2 regions of the Mesorhizobium sp. M0139 genome follow, and region 1 is predicted to be linked to the other one. Evidence: predicted binding sites of a transcription regulator. Region 1 holds the regulator's gene; the other holds the start of a gene.

Region 1 (7,767 bases):
CCGTGGCGGTAGCGTTCGCCGCATCGTCCGGTGTCGCCGCTGCGCGTGACCAGATCCAGGTCGCCGGTTCGTCGACCGTGCTGCCTTACGCCAAGATCGTCGCCGAGCAGTTCGGCGAAACCTTCACCAACTTCAAGACCCCGGTGGTCGAGTCCGGCGGCAGCGGCGCCGGCATCAAGGAGTTCTGCAAGGGCGTCGGCGAAGACACGATCGACATCGCCAACTCCTCGCGCCCGATCAAGAAGGACGAGCTGAAGTCCTGCGCCGACGCCGGCGTCAAGGACGTCCAGGAAGTCCGCATCGGCTATGACGGCATCGTCTTTGCCACCGACATCAAGGGTCCGGACTGGGCGCTGGTTCCCGCCGACATCTACAAGGCGCTCGCCGCCAAGCTGGTGGTCGACGGCAAGCTGGTCGACAACCCGAACACCAAGTGGAACCAGGTCAATCCGAAGCTGCCCGACTGGGATATCGCCGCCTATATCCCGGGTGAGAAGCACGGCACCCGTGAAGTGTTCGAGACCAAGCTGCTCGACGCCGGCTGCGACAAGGCCGCTTTGAAGGCTGCCGGCATCGCCGACGACAAGGAAATCGGCAAGACCTGCATCGCCATCCGCAAGGACGGCAAGGCTGTCGACATCGATGGCGACTACACCGAGACGCTGGCCCGCATCGACTCCAACAAGACCGGCGTTGGCGTGTTCGGCCTCGCCTTCTACGAGAACAATGCCGACAAGCTGAAGGTCGCTACCGTGGAAGGCATCGTGCCTTCGACGCAGACCATCGCCGATGGCACGTACCCCGTGTCGCGGCCGTTGTTCTTCTACGTCAAGAAGGCGCATCTGGGCGTCGTTCCCGGCCTCAAGGAATATGTCGAGTTCTTCCTTGATGACCAGATGATCGGCCCGGAAAGCCCGCTCGCCCAGTACGGCCTGGTTTCCGCTCCCGACGCCGAACGTCAGGGCCAGCGCGACGCCTTCGCCGCCGGAAAGACGATGTAATCAACCGACCGGATCAGGGCGCGGACCAAATCCGCGCCCTGATTTCGCCGCTTGCCGCAACGGTGGCGGCGATCTGAATTTTCCCTGGGGTGGGTGATGTCGTCCTTGCTCGTACTCGCCATAGTCATCGCCATAGGCGTGGTCGCTTTTGTGATCGGCCGCCAGCGCGCAGCGGCGCAGGATACCGGCAAGGTCAAGCCGCATTCGCGCGCGCATTATCATGGCTGGTGGGCCTTTCTGCTCGCGGTCCTGCCTGCCGTCCTGCTGCTCGCCGTCTGGGATATCGGCTCTTCCTTCTATCTCGACCGGCACATCCATGCCGCTTTGCCCGAGCGCACCGCCGACACAAAGGTGGCCAGCGAAGCGCTCGACGCCAGCCTGGTGAAGAGCCTGGCCAAGGGCCTGCGCCGGCTCGATGGCGATACCGCACTTCCCGCTACTTTCGCCGAATTGCAGCCGCTGCTCGCCGCCAAGGGCGTGGCACTGGCCAGCGACACACAGGACTATATGATCCCGATCGCGGTCGAGGCGAACCAGGTCCAGGACCGGCTCGGCCTGTTCGGCGCCGTGCTGACCTTCGCGCTGTCGGTCGCCGGCGCCTTCTATGCGCTGAGGCAGATCGCGCCGCGCGCCAGGGCGCGCAACAATGTCGAGAAGCTGATGCTGTGGGGGCTGCTTGCGGCCTCGACCATCGCCATCCTGACCACGGTCGGCATCGTGCTGTCGATGCTGTTCCAGACGATCACCTTCTTCGAGAGCGTATCGCCGATGAGCTTCTTCTTCGGCACGGTGTGGGATCCGCGTTTCGCCGCCGCCGGTTCCGGCGGCAGCCAGGGTCAGTTCGGCCTGATCCCGCTACTCGCCGGCACGCTCTACATCGCCGCCGTCGCGCTTCTGGTCGCAGTGCCGGTCGGGCTGATGTCGGCGGTCTACATGTCCGAATATGCCTCGCGCGGTGTGCGCTCGGTGGTCAAGCCGGCGTTGGAACTGCTGGCCGGCATTCCGACCATCGTCTACGGCATCTTCGCCGTTGTCACGCTCGGACCGTTCTTGCGCGACCTGTCGGCGGCACTCACCGGCGGCTCGCCCTTCATCCAGGGCCAGAGCATCTTCACCGCCGGTCTGGTGATGGGCGTCATGCTGATCCCGGTCGTGTCCTCTTTGTCCGACGACATCATCACCGCGGTGCCGCGCGCAATGCGTGACGGCTCGCTCGGCCTCGGCGCCACCCGCTCCGAGACGATCAAGCGGGTGATCCTGCCGGCGGCACTGCCCGGCATCGTCGGCGCCATCCTGTTGACGGCGTCGCGCGCCATCGGCGAGACGATGATCGTCGTGCTGGCGGCGGGCGTCGCCGCCAATCTGACGGCCAATCCGTTCGAGGCGATGACGACCATCACCGTCAAGATCGTCAACCAGCTGACCGGCGACCTCGAGTTCAACTCGCCGCAGACGCTGGTCGCCTTCGCGCTCGGCCTGACGCTGTTCGCGCTGACGCTGGTGATGAACATCGTCGCCCTCTACATCGTGCGCAAGTACCGGGAGCAGTACGAATGACCGACATCCCCCTGGACACGATGGCGGGCGCCGTCGCGCGACCGCGCCGCGACATCGGGCTGAAGGCGCGCTATGCCGCCGAACGCCGGTTCCGCATCTATGGCGTGATTGCGATCTCGGTGGGCCTGGCGTTCCTGGCCATCATGCTGATCACCATCGTCTCGAAAGGCTACACCGCCTTCTGGCAGACGACGGTGACGCTGCCGGTCACCTTCGACGAGAAGGTGATCGATCCCTCCGGCAAGCGCGCGACCGACCCTACCGTGCTGATCAAGGCGAACTATCCCAAGCTCGCCGAAAACGCACTGGTGGCCAAGCTCGGCATCGATCCGGCCAACAAGCCGATGATGCTGAAGCTCAAGGGCTTCCTGTCGGAAGGCGCCCGCGTCCAGCTGCGCGACATCGTCTCCGCCGATCCGTCGGTGATCGGCAGGACGCGTGACGTCGACATCCTGGCTGCCGCGAACCTCGACTCGGCCTTCAAGGGCCAGATCGACCTCGGCGTCGATGAAGCGCGCCGCAAGGTGTCCAACCAGCAGATCGACTGGATGAACAAGCTTAAAGCCGACGGCGTGATGGCCGAGCATTTCAACACCGGCCTGTTCACCTATGGCGCCTCCAGCCGGCCCGAAACGTCGGGCATGGGCGTGGCGATCATCGGCTCGTTCTACATGATGGTGATCGTGCTGTTGCTGGCGCTGCCGATCGGCGTCGCCGCCTCCATCTATCTGGAGGAGTTCGCCAAGAAGAACCGCTTTACGGACCTGATCGAAGTCAACATCAACAATCTCGCGGCGGTGCCGTCGATCGTCTTCGGTCTGCTTGGCCTTGCCGTGTTCATCAACTTCCTCGGCATGCCGCGCTCGGCTTCCTTCGTCGGCGGCCTGGTGCTGACCTTGATGACATTGCCGACCATAATCATCGCCACGCGCGCCGCCCTCGCCGCGGTGCCGCCGTCGATCCGCTCGGCGGCCCTAGGTCTCGGCGCCTCCAAGATGCAGATGGTGTTCCATCACATCCTGCCGCTTGCCGCCCCAGGCATCCTTACCGGCACCATCATCGGCCTGGCGCGTGCGCTCGGCGAGACAGCACCGCTGCTCTTGATCGGCATGGTCGCTTTCGTCGCCGATTATCCGGCGACGCCTTTCGATCCGGCGACCGCGCTGCCGGTTCAGATCTATATGTGGGCAAACGAGGCTGAGCGCGCTTTTGTCGAGCGCATGTCCGGCGCCATCATCATCCTGCTCGTCTTCCTCATGGCCATGAACATCACCGCGATCGTGCTCCGGCGCCGCTTCGAGCGGCGCTGGTAGAAAAAAGGCAATTTGGTATGAACATCATGACCGAACAGTCCCTTGAGAATGCAGTGGGCGACAAAATGAACGCCAAGTCGAACGAAGTCATCAAGATGCGCGGCGACAAGGTCGGCGTCTTCTACGGCGAGAAGCAGGCGTTGTTCGACGTCAATCTCGACGTGCGTCAGAACCAGGTGACGGCGCTGATCGGCCCGTCCGGCTGCGGCAAGTCGACCTTCCTGCGCTGCCTCAACCGCATGAACGACACCATCGATTTGGCGCGGGTGACCGGCAAGATCACGCTCGATGAAGACGACATCTACGACAAGAACATCGATGTCGTCGAACTGCGCGCCCGCGTCGGCATGGTGTTCCAGAAACCCAACCCGTTCCCGAAGTCGATCTACGAGAACGTCGCCTACGGCCCGCGCATCCATGGGCTGGCCAAGCGCAAGTCCGACATGGACCAGATCGTCGAGCAGAGCCTGAAGAAGGCGGCGATCTGGAACGAGGTCAAGGACCGCCTGCAGGAGCCCGGCACCGGCCTGTCCGGCGGCCAGCAGCAGCGCCTGTGCATCGCGCGCGCCATCGCCGTGTCGCCGGAGGTGATCCTGATGGACGAGCCCTGCTCGGCGCTCGATCCGATCGCCACCGCCCGTGTCGAGGAGCTGATCGACGAACTGCGCCAGAACTACACGATCGTCATCGTCACCCACTCGATGCAGCAGGCGGCGCGCGTGTCGCAGCGCACGGCGATGTTCCATCTCGGCTATCTCGTCGAGGAGGGCGCCACCGACAAGATGTTCACCAACCCCGACGACAAGCGCACCCAGGACTACATTACCGGCCGCTTCGGCTGAGCCGTCCGGCGGGTGAATTTTCAGGCACGAGGACCAAGATCATGGGTGAACATACCGTCGCCTCCTTCGATGAAGAGCTCGGGCAGATCAGCAAGCTGATCCGCGACATGGGCGATCTGGCAGGCTCGATGGTCAGCGGCTCGACCAGGGCGCTGCTCAATTCGGACAATGCGCTGGCACAGCGTGTCGTTTCCGACGACGCCATCATGGATGCGCGCCAGCGCGAACTGGACGACCGCGCCATCACGCTGATCGCCAAGCGCCAGCCGATGGCCAACGATCTGCGCGCCGTGGTCGGCTCGATCCGCATGGCGGGCGACCTCGAGCGCATCGGCGACCTCGCCAAGAACATCGCCAAACGCGTCGGCACCGTGGGCTTGAGCGTCACGCCGCGCGACCTCTCGCACTCCATCGATGCCATGGCGCAACTGGTGCTGATCCAGGTGCAAGGCGTCGTCGAGGAATATGCCGCCACCGATGCGGCAGCGCTTGCAAAACTCAGGAATGACGACGAGCGCATCGACGTCAAATACACGTCCGTGTTTCGTGAGCTTTTGACCTACATGATGGAAGACCCTCGCAACATCACCGCCTGCACGCATCTCTTGTTCTGCGCCAAGAATCTTGAGCGCATCGGCGATCATGTCACCAACATCGCCGAAAATGCGTATTATGTGCTGACCGGCCAGCAATTGCCCGCCAATCGTCCGAAGCAGGACGAGACGGCGATGGCCACGCCGGCCTGATGAGGGTGAACTGCCTATGATCGCGCCACGCATCATGGTCGTGGAGGACGAGGAGCCGCTGGGCGTGCTCCTCCGCTACAACCTCGAATCCGAAGGCTATCAGGTCGAGGTGGTGACACGCGGCGACGAGGCCGAGATCCGCCTGCAGGAAAACGTGCCCGATCTCCTGGTGCTCGACTGGATGGTGCCCGCTGTTTCCGGCATCGAGCTCTGCCGGCGGCTTAGAGTGCGGCCCGAAACCGAGCGGCTGCCGATCATCATGCTGACCGCGCGCGGTGAGGAAAGCGATCGCGTGCGCGGCCTGTCCACCGGTGCCGACGACTATCTGGTCAAGCCATTCTCGACGCCGGAGTTCATGGCGCGCGTGAAGGCGCTGCTGCGCCGGGCCAAGCCGGAAGTGCTGTCCAGCGTGCTCAAGGTCGGCGACATCGTGCTCGACCGCGAGTCGCACCGTGTCTACCGCAAGAAGAGCGAGATCAGGCTCGGACCGACCGAGTTCCGGCTGCTCGAATTCATGATGCGCCATCCCGGCCGCGTGTTCTCGCGCAGCCAACTGCTCGACAATGTCTGGGGCGAGACGATCTATATCGACGAGCGAACCGTCGACGTCCATGTCGGGCGCTTACGCAAAGCGGTCAACAACGGCCGCATGCCGGATGTCATCCGTACCATTCGCGGCGCCGGCTACGCGATCAGGGAAGACTAGGATGCTGCGCGTCGCGCCGTTGCCGGCCATTCAGGCGACATGCTTGCCGGATTTGGCCTGAATGCCCGGCGCGAAAATCTCCTGATCGACGAAGCCGAGCGCGCGCATGGCACAGCCTTCGCGGATCAGCGGCAGCTCGTTGGGCTCGGTGTCGAAGGAGATCGATTTCGAGTGCTGGCCGCCGGCGGTCTGGGCGATCGCTTCGCGCAATGCCGGTTCGATCAAGTCGAAGGCGGCGGCGCTGACGCCGACCATGGCGACGGGTGCCGGATCGATCAGTGCAAACAGGCTGCCGAGGCCGAAGCCGAGCGCCTCGCCGGCCCTGCGATAGGCTTCGCGCTCCGGGCCATCGGTTTCGCGGGCGCGCGCGGCGAGTGCGCGCATATCAGCGTCGCCGATATCGACCGGCTCGGCATCTTCGCTCATCATTTTGGCGCTGCGCCAGATGGCGTAGTTTCCGGCATAGGCCTCGACGCAGCCGCGCCGCCCGCAGCGGCAGAGCGCGCCGCCCGGACGGTGGATCATGTGGCCGAACTCGCCGCCCGAGGAATGGGTGCCGGTGAACAGTTCGCCTTTCAGCACCAGGCCCATGCCGATGCCGTGCGATAAGAGGATGGCGATAAAATTGTCGCGGTAGCGCTCGGGCTGGCGCCATTGCAGCGCCACCGCCATCATGTTGCAATCGTTCTCCATGGTGGCAGGAATGCCGAATTCCGCTTCCAACATGTCGGCGAAGGCAATGTCGGTCAGTGGCGTGATCGGCGACCACAGCATGGCGCGCGCCTGCGAATCGGTGATGCCCTGGATGCCCATGGCAATGCGGGCGATGCTCTGGACATCGAGGTCGGGATCCTCAAGCCGCCGCCGGACGATTGCTACGCATTCGCCAATCAGCTCGTCGCGCGGCTTGGTCAGCGTGTCCAGCCGGCGCTGTTCCTCGGCGACGACGTGGCCGGCATAGTCGATGACGGTGACGGACAGGAAATTGAGCGACAGCACGACGGTCATCACCGCCGCCGCTTCCGGGTTGAGACCAAGGCCCACCTGCGGCCGGCCGCGTTTCAGTGCGCCGGTCTCGCCAGGTTTGCCTTCAATCAGGATGCCTTCTTGAATCAGATCAGACGAGATTGCCGATATGGTCGAGTGGCTGAGGCCGGTGGTCGCCGCAATCTCGGTCCGCGACGGCTGGCCGGCCCGGCGCACGGCCGAAATCACCATCGCACGGTTGCGACGGCGCAGATCGTCGTGGCGGATCCCAACCGACATTTGTTTTCCTCCCGGCCTCCTCGCGCCTCATGATAGTGAAGGCGTTCGACGGCACCAGCCAAATATTGGCAGACGCCGGCAGCCCTGTCATTGTTTATTGCGGACCTCGAAAAAATTCGGCAAGGCCATCAGAATCCATCAGAATCGATGTTGACAGCGCCTTATCGATGTTGACAGCGCCTTATCATTGAACCAGTATTTTTTCGAGGCTCGAAAAAATAGGGCCTCTGTGTGCCGGCCCTCGGGCCAGTTTTGTCGCGCCGCACGCGGCGCAGGGAGGATTATGATGAACAGATTTGCAGCCGCCATGCTGGCGGGTGTCGCCATGTCGCTGGC
Region 2 (7,767 bases), on a different contig from region 1:
TCTGATGGGGCAGGGTTCTTGGCTCGTCAGGACCGTTGCCGCACGAGCGCCGAGGCCGCGATCACCAGCCAGCCCGCGATGAGCAAGGTGCCGCCGATCGGCGCCGACATCGGGAACAGCCGCGATCCCACGAAATCCCGTGCCAGCAGATCGCCGCAGAACAGAACAAGCCCGACGAGCAGCACCAGGCTGCCGATCCGCAAGATCCGGTTTGCGCCGGCGAGGCCGACGGCCAAAAACACCGGCGCATGCATGAGCAGGAAGGATGCGGCCGTGCCGACGAACGCGCCGCCGAGATGCGCTGAAGCCGCCGACAGCGCCACGCCCGCCGCGCCGGCAATGCCGCCGGCGAAAACGAGGATGCGCGCGCTGTTTGCTGGTGCTGACTCGGCGATGCTCATGTCTCGGGCTCCGTGATTGACGATAGGCGGCGCGACCTGTCTGTCAGGATTTTTCCGATATCGCCAGCATGTCGCGCGTGCGGCGCGCCTGGGCCAGCCAATTATACGCGGCACCGCCCGCCATCAGCACCGACGTGCCGAGAAACACCGCGCGCATGCCGAAATGGCCGCCGACGAAGCCGCCCAGCAGCGGCCCCGCGACCTGGCCGACATATTGCGCCGAGATTGCCAGGCCCAGCACATTGCCGCCGACCCCATCGGGAACATTGTGGCGGATGACGCTGGTGATGCAGGGCAACAGCCCGCCCAGCACCAGACCCATAAGGAACCGCAGCCCGACCAACTGCCAGCTCTCGGTGACGAAGGCCTGCGGTATCAACAGCAGCGCCGAGACGGCCAGCGATGCGACGATGACGTTCCAGTGGCCGATGCGGTCGGCGAGCTTACCCAGCCGTGACGCCGACAGGATGGCGCCCAGCGCCGCCGCCGACATGACGACACCGGAGACCAGCGTCACCCGGCTTGCGTCCGCGACCAGTTGCTGGACGTAGACGGTGATGATCGGCTCGATCGACATGTTGGCGAAGGTGAACAGCATGCCGGTTGCCAGCATCGCCACGACAGGGCGTTTGTCGGGGATCTGCGCCCAACCGCCCTTTGGTTTCTCCTTGGGTTGTGCCTGCATTGGCGGGCGAGGCATCTCCTTGATCAGGAACGTCGTCGCCAGCGCCGCCAGGAAAATGACGCCGCCCGCGATGAGGAAGGTGGCGCGAATACCGATCAATGGCGGCAGCGCGCCGCCAAGCAACGGGCCGACCAGGGAGCCTGCGGTGATGCCGGCCGACAGCACGCCAAGCGCCCAGCCGGAGCGCTCCTTCGGCGTCTGCATGGCGACAAGGATCGTCGAGCCTGAGGAATAACCGCCGGCAAAGCCGATCAACAGGCGCAAAAGCACCAATTGCCAGACGGTCTGCACCATGCCGGTCAGCGACATGCAGATCGCCATGCCGAAACTGGCGCGCACCAGCATCACCTTGCGGCCATAACGGTCACCCAGCCGTCCCCACAGTGGCGCGACAAGGGCGGCGGCAAGGAAGGTGGCGCCGAAAGCAATGCCGGACCATTGCACGATCGCCGCGTGGCCCACGGCGCCCAGCTGTTCGACATAGAGCGGCAGGAACGGCAGCAGCAACGTCATCGCCACAAGCGTGCTGAATGATCCGGCAAAGCACACGAACAGGTTGCGCCGCCAATGAATGTTGTAGGTGGAAGGCGCTTCGGCGGCCTGCGCTGCACTGTCCTGCGGCATGTCCTGTCCTGTCCGCTTGCTGCGGATACCATTTTGGGATACCAACTTGGTACCTCATGGACGCAAAGCCCGGCTGCTGTCAATCAGGCGCTCTCAAAGTGATCGGCAAGACCAACGGCCGATCGCCAGCAATGGAAGCAACTATGTCGCAGATGCAGATCGTCGAAAAAGCGCTTCGCGAGATGATCCTTGGCCTCGAGATCGGTCCTGGCGAGCGGCTGACGGAGCGCTGGATCGAGAGCCGCTTCGGCGCCTCGCGCACGCCGGTCAGGGCAGCCCTGCTGCGGCTGGAGACGGAAGGGCTGATCTGCCGCGACGGGCGCGGTTGGACCGTGTCGCCGATCAACCTTGCCGAATTGGAACAGATCGCTGTGTACCGCGAAGCGGTCGAGGTCGCGGCGGTCAGGCTGACTTCGGCGCTGGCCGACAGGAGCGCAGCCGATGTCATCGAGGCGATGCTGGACTCCTGCGACACTGCCACGCCGCGCGAGGAATGGCACCGCGTCGGCATGGATTTCCATATCGAACTGGCGCGGCTCTCCGGCAACGAGTTCCTGTTTCGGGCCGTGCGCGATGCCATGACGCGCCTGTCGCGGGCGCGCTGGCTGGAGGTGCGCGACGAGGCGGCGCTTGGCCGCGCCTGGAGCGAGCATCACGCCATTCTGGCAGCGGTGCGGGCCGGCGATGCCGATGCGGCGGCGGCGCGACTTTCCGCCCATATCGCCGGCAGCCGCGCCCGCCTGGTGACGTCGTTGCACAATGACCGGCGCGGCCTGCGCGCCAGGGGTTTTGCCGTCGTCGCCGCTTGATACCGGTCACGAAAACGAAAGAACGCCGACGCCATCCGCTTTCGGCCTCGCTTCGCGGACGCCGATGGCGTAAGAGGCGGCCATGGAAAACAACCGATTTGAAACACCCGTGACCGTTAAGTCGGGCACGGAGGGAAGCACTCAGCTCTTGCGTACGGTGCGCGAGGCTTCCGATTACCTGCTCAACAGCTGGCCCGGCAAGCGCAGCCCCAAGCACCGCGAAGCGCTGCAGGCCTGCCATGACGCGCTGGCCGGCGACAAGCCGGCGATGATTGCAAGACGCGCCTTCATCGCCGCCGCGCGCGAGGTCAACGTCTTCGTCAGCGACAAGGCCCCGGCCTGATCACATCGGCCTGATCACACCGGCATTTTGCCAGGATCCGGCCCGTTTCGCGGGCCGGTGATCCTGTCTTGCCTATTTTTCTGTCTCGGTGTCGGTTTTGGAACTTGCCTCGTTCTCAGGCTCGGCGCGCTCCTTGGCCGCGACCTTGGCGGCGAGCTTCTCCGCCTTCTTGGCGGCCTTCTGCCGGTCGCGCTCTTTGCGTTCCTGACCGTAATTCGGTGGTCGAGCCATATCGTTTCCTTTCGCTGTGCCTGATCCTGCCTAGAAGCATTGGCCGGCAAACACAACAGCGCCGCGAGGGCAGATGCCAGCGGTTCTGGACTTGCGTGATGGCGAACACAATGGTTTAGAAAAGGCTGCGGGACAGTTGCTGGAGCCGCCGCCGACCGATTTCGAATCAAAACGACCGATGGCCACGCTTCAAAGAAACGCACAGAAGCTGATCTACTATGCGCGCAACGCCATGCGCGACATCGCGCCGCCGGTTCTTTTCCGGCGCCGGCTCGGCCGGCTGCTCGATCAGGCCAGGCTTTCCGACGCATCGGTCCGCCAGCGGCTCAATTACTACAACACGCTGCGGGAGCCTTTTAGCCCCAGCCCCGAGGCCGTGCCGGTCAGCCGGCTGCCGTCGGACCGCAGCATGTACTATTACGATCTGAAGGAGTTCACCCGTTATTTCGACCCAGATCTGCGCATCGACCTGGAATTCGGCGACGTCATCGAAGTGCCGAAGATGCCGTCGATCGTCAAGGACCGGCCGATAGCGGGCGACAACGGCAACGGCGTCCTGTTCAAGCTGAACAAGTTCCGTCATTTCTACATGCCGGCCGACGATGTCGCCTTCGCCGACAAGCATCCGCTCGTCGTTTGGCGCGGCGAACTCAACAATCCGATCCGCACCTTGTTGCTGGATGCAGCCCGCAATCTGCCGTTCTGCGATGTCGGCACGCCGAGGGCGACAGCACTTGCGGAATACCGCAAGCCCTATCTCAGCATCGATCAGCAGCGCCGCTATCGCTACATCATCTCGCTCGAAGGCAATGATGTCGCGACCAATCTGAAATGGATCATGAGCTCGAACTCGCTCTGCCTGATGCCGCCGCCGACTTACGAGACCTGGTTCGCCGAGGGGCAACTCGAGCCCGATGTCCATTATGTGCCGCTGGCGCCCGACTTCAGCGATCTGGCCGAGCGGGTGCATCATCTCGAGCAGCATCCGGCCGAGGCCCAGCGCATCGTTGCGGCGGCCAACGCCTATTGCCGCAAATTCGCCGACGAGCGGGCCGAGCAGGCGATCTGCCTGCTCGTGCTCTACAAATATTTCGTGCTCAGCGGCCAGATCGAGCCCGATCCGCAGGTCTGGCGGTTTATCGCGGGCTAGCCGCTTCCGGCGCCCTTAAGTCAGATAACGCTGCGGTCCATAACCAGATCGGCCGGGCCGAAGCGGTCCTTCGCCGTAAACTGCTGGTGCCAGTAGGGATAGAGCACCGGCGGCCGGCTGACGGCATCGAGGCGCTGGCGTTCATCAAAGGACAGCGTCAGGCTTGCCGCGGCGAGATTGTCTTTCAACTGGGCCTCGTTGCGTGCGCCAATCACCAGCGAACTGACGGCCGGCCGGCCAAGCAGCCAGGCCAGCGCCACCTGGGCCGCCGAGACGCCGCGAGTGGCGCCGATGTCGACCAGCACGTCGACGATCCGCCACAGCCGGTCCTCGTCGCGGATCGGTGGTTCCGACCAGCCGCCGATCTGGCGCGCCGTCGGACTGTCGCGGCGGTATTTTCCCGACATCAGGCCGCCGGCGAGCGGGCTCCACACCAGCACGCCAAGGCCCTGGTCGACCGAGATCGGCAAGAGCTCATACTCGGCCTCGCGTGCTTCCAGCGTGTAGTGGATCTGCTGGGTGACGAAGCGCGGCTGGTGCTGGCTGTCGCTGATGCCGAGCGCCTTCATGACCTGCCAGCCGGAATAGTTGGAGCAGCCGACATAGCGGATCTTGCCCTGGGCAACCAGCGTGTCGAGCGCGGCGATGGTTTCCTCGAGCGGCGTCGCGCCATCCCATTCGTGCAGGAAATAGATGTCGATGACATCTGTCCTGAGGCGCTTCAGGCTCTTCTCGCATTCGCGGATCAGATGATGGCGCGACAGGCCCTCGTCATTGGGGCCCTTGCCGATCCGCATGCGCGCCTTGGAGGCGATCAGCACGTCGTTCTTGCGCTTGCCGCCGAGCGCCTCGCCGATGATCTCTTCCGACAATCCGTTCGAATAGACATTGGCGGTGTCGATGAGATTGATGCCGGCATCGATGCAAGTGTCGATGATGCGCGAGGCCTCCGCGAGATCGGAATTGCCGACGGCAGCGAACGGCCCGCTGCCGCCGAAGGTCATGGTTCCCAAGGTCAGCGTCGAAACTTTCAAGCCGGAACGGCCAAGCGTGCGGTATTCCATGTCGGTCCTCGCAATTTTGGTGGGTGGGGATTTACTGGAGAAGGGCGGGCAGCCCGAACGGGTCGGCCATTTGTAGGACAATTTGAGCGGCTTGTCGCCATGCCACGGCGATGGATCAGCCATGCCTCGCCGATTTGCAGCGATGATCGGCTGGCTGGCGGGTTGCAATAAAACCGTCATTGCCGGCCTATATCAAGTCGGCTCAGGGTTTCATGTCAGCCGGCAAGCGGAGCAGTGGAAATGACCGAGTTGAAGCAGAATTCTCCGGCCAGGGATTGGCTGGAAGCCGAACTCGCCGACATGCTCGACGAGGACTATGAGCTTGAAATGTCGGAGCCGGCGCTGTCGCTGGAGATCTCCAAGATCTACAAGAACGCGCATCCGCCGTCGATCGACCGCATGCAGTATTTCCGCGACCTGATCGGCTTGCAGTCGGAACTAATCAAGCTGCAGTCCTGGGTCGCCTACCACAAGAAGAAGCTGGTGGTGGTTTTCGAAGGACGCGATTCCGCCGGCAAGGGCGGCGTCATCAAGCGCATCACCCAGCGCCTCAACCCGCGCATCTGCCGCGTCGTGGCGCTGCCGGCGCCGACCGAGCGCGAAAAATCGCAGTGGTATTTCCAGCGCTACGTGCCGCATCTGCCGGCCGGCGGCGAGATCGTGCTGTTCGACCGCTCCTGGTACAACCGCTCCGGCGTCGAGCGGGTGATGGGCTTTGCCGAACCCGATCAGGTCGAAGAGTTCTTCCGCGACGTGCCGGAGTTCGAGCGCATGCTGGTCCGCTCCGGCGTCACGCTGGTCAAATACTGGTTCTCGATCACCGACGAGGAACAGCAGATGCGCTTCATGATGCGCATCCACGACCCGATGAAGCAGTGGAAGCTGTCGCCGATGGACCTGCAGTCGCGCGTGCGCTGGGAGCAGTACACCAAGGCCAAGGAAGAGACGTTTGCCCGCACCAACATCCCAGAGGCACCGTGGTACATCGTCGAAGGCAACGACAAGAAGCGGGCGCGGCTGAACTGCATCGACCATCTCCTCAAACAGCTGCCCTATGAGGACGTGCCGCACGAAGAAATCACGCTGCCCGAGCGGGTGTTCAACCCGGAGTACGAGCGCCAGGTCCTGCCGCGCGAGCTTTACGTGCCGGAGAAGTATTGAGCGTCTTCGCAATTGAAGACACGAGAGGACGGCATTCTTTCGCGCCCCCCTCTGTCCTGCCGGACATCTCCCCCACAAGGGGGGAGATTGGCAGCTTCGCCGATGGCGCCCTTCTTGCTACGTTGATGAGTGGCGAAAGCCGGCGCGACATCCGATCTCCCCCGGCGTGGGGGAGATGTCCGGAAGGACAGAGGGGGCGCGACGGATCGCAATTTTCCCAAATGAGGCTTACACCCGCTTGATCGTCACATGCGTGGCGAGCGCTGTCGCCACCTGCTCGGTGCACTGGTAACCCAGCTTCAGCATATCCAGCCCGGCAAACAGGCTCTCGCCCCTCCCGAGCAACACCGGCGACACCGCCAGATGCAACTCGTCGATGAGCTTCTCTTGCAGATATTGCCGGATGGTGGAAACGCCGCCGCCGACGCGGACATCCTTGCCGCCGGCCGCGGCCTTTGCTTGTTCGAGCGCGGCGTGGATGCCGCCGGCAACGAAGTGGAAAACGGTGCCGCCTTCCATCACAATGGGGTCGCGCTTGTAGTGGGTCAGCACGAAGGTCGGCACGTGATAGGGCGGGTTGTCGCCCCACCAGCCTTTCCAGCTCTCGTCTGGCCATTCGCCACGGATCGGGCCGAACATGTTGCGGCCGAGGATCCAGGCCCCGACATTGTCGAAGCTGCGGACAGTGAACCGGTCGTCCACATCGGTGGTGCCGCCATCCTTGCCGACCATCTCATGGAAGGTGCGGGTGCCGGTCATCCATTTGTGCAGATATTCGCCACCAACGCCGAGCGGATTTTGCAGGTCCTGGTCAGGACCGGCGCCGAAACCGTCGAGCGACAAGGTGAAGGCATTGACGCGAAGTTTGGACATGGAGACTCCCTTTCGGTGACCAGTTGTGATTTGCAATCAGTATTCAAACTGATTGCATTTTGCAACTAGTATTTTAGAGGCAAGCCGATCTGTGGAATGCGCAGGGACCTCAAGCCGCCACGCGCTTCGGCATCACCGCAAACGGGCTGAGCCCAAGCCAGATCTGCATCTTGCCGGCGACGTCGAGATCGCCGGTCAGGCTGATCTTGTCGCGTTCCTTGTGAACTGTCGTCAGCCCCATCCAGATCGAGGTCATGGTGCACAGATCGGTCGAGACGTAGAGATCGACGTCGAAGCCCGGATCGTACCAGCAAAGATCGACCTCGCCCTGCTTTTCGACGATCAGCCACCACGATCGTTTTGACGCCGGCAGGTCATGGTACAGGAATTGTATCACGGTGCGCCCGTCCGGCAGCGGACTGGGGT

Evidence for each region. The regulator PhoB, encoded in region 1, activates phosphate uptake and scavenging genes when phosphate is short. The targets are predictions, from matches to a motif close to TGTCATNNANCTGTCAT.
Region 2: ppk2 (polyphosphate kinase 2) is a predicted target of PhoB. The motif match lies at 5,471-5,487, and genes of this name have one in related genera.

What each region holds. Positions count from the first base shown of each region.
Region 1 covers NZ_JAMYTN010000011.1:187,823-195,589, reverse strand. Annotated here, with positions in the region: gene NKJ58_RS20310 (substrate-binding domain-containing protein) at 1-1,001, shown strand, start outside; gene pstC (phosphate ABC transporter permease subunit PstC) at 1,098-2,558, shown strand; gene pstA (phosphate ABC transporter permease PstA) at 2,555-3,871, shown strand; gene pstB (phosphate ABC transporter ATP-binding protein PstB) at 3,889-4,713, shown strand; gene phoU (phosphate signaling complex protein PhoU) at 4,755-5,459, shown strand; gene phoB (phosphate regulon transcriptional regulator PhoB) at 5,476-6,165, shown strand; gene NKJ58_RS20280 (ROK family protein) at 6,196-7,431, opposite strand; gene xylF (D-xylose ABC transporter substrate-binding protein) at 7,718-7,767, shown strand, end outside.
Region 2 covers NZ_JAMYTN010000002.1:469,366-477,132, reverse strand. Annotated here, with positions in the region: gene NKJ58_RS04955 (DUF423 domain-containing protein) at 27-401, opposite strand; gene NKJ58_RS04950 (multidrug efflux MFS transporter) at 445-1,710, opposite strand; gene NKJ58_RS04945 (GntR family transcriptional regulator) at 1,854-2,519, shown strand; gene NKJ58_RS04940 (DUF982 domain-containing protein) at 2,629-2,862, shown strand; gene NKJ58_RS04935 (hypothetical protein) at 2,935-3,093, opposite strand; gene NKJ58_RS04930 (glycosyl transferase family 90) at 3,272-4,243, shown strand; gene NKJ58_RS04925 (aldo/keto reductase) at 4,264-5,307, opposite strand; gene ppk2 (polyphosphate kinase 2) at 5,548-6,468, shown strand; gene NKJ58_RS04915 (dihydrofolate reductase family protein) at 6,697-7,341, opposite strand; gene NKJ58_RS04910 (winged helix-turn-helix transcriptional regulator) at 7,451-7,767, opposite strand, start outside.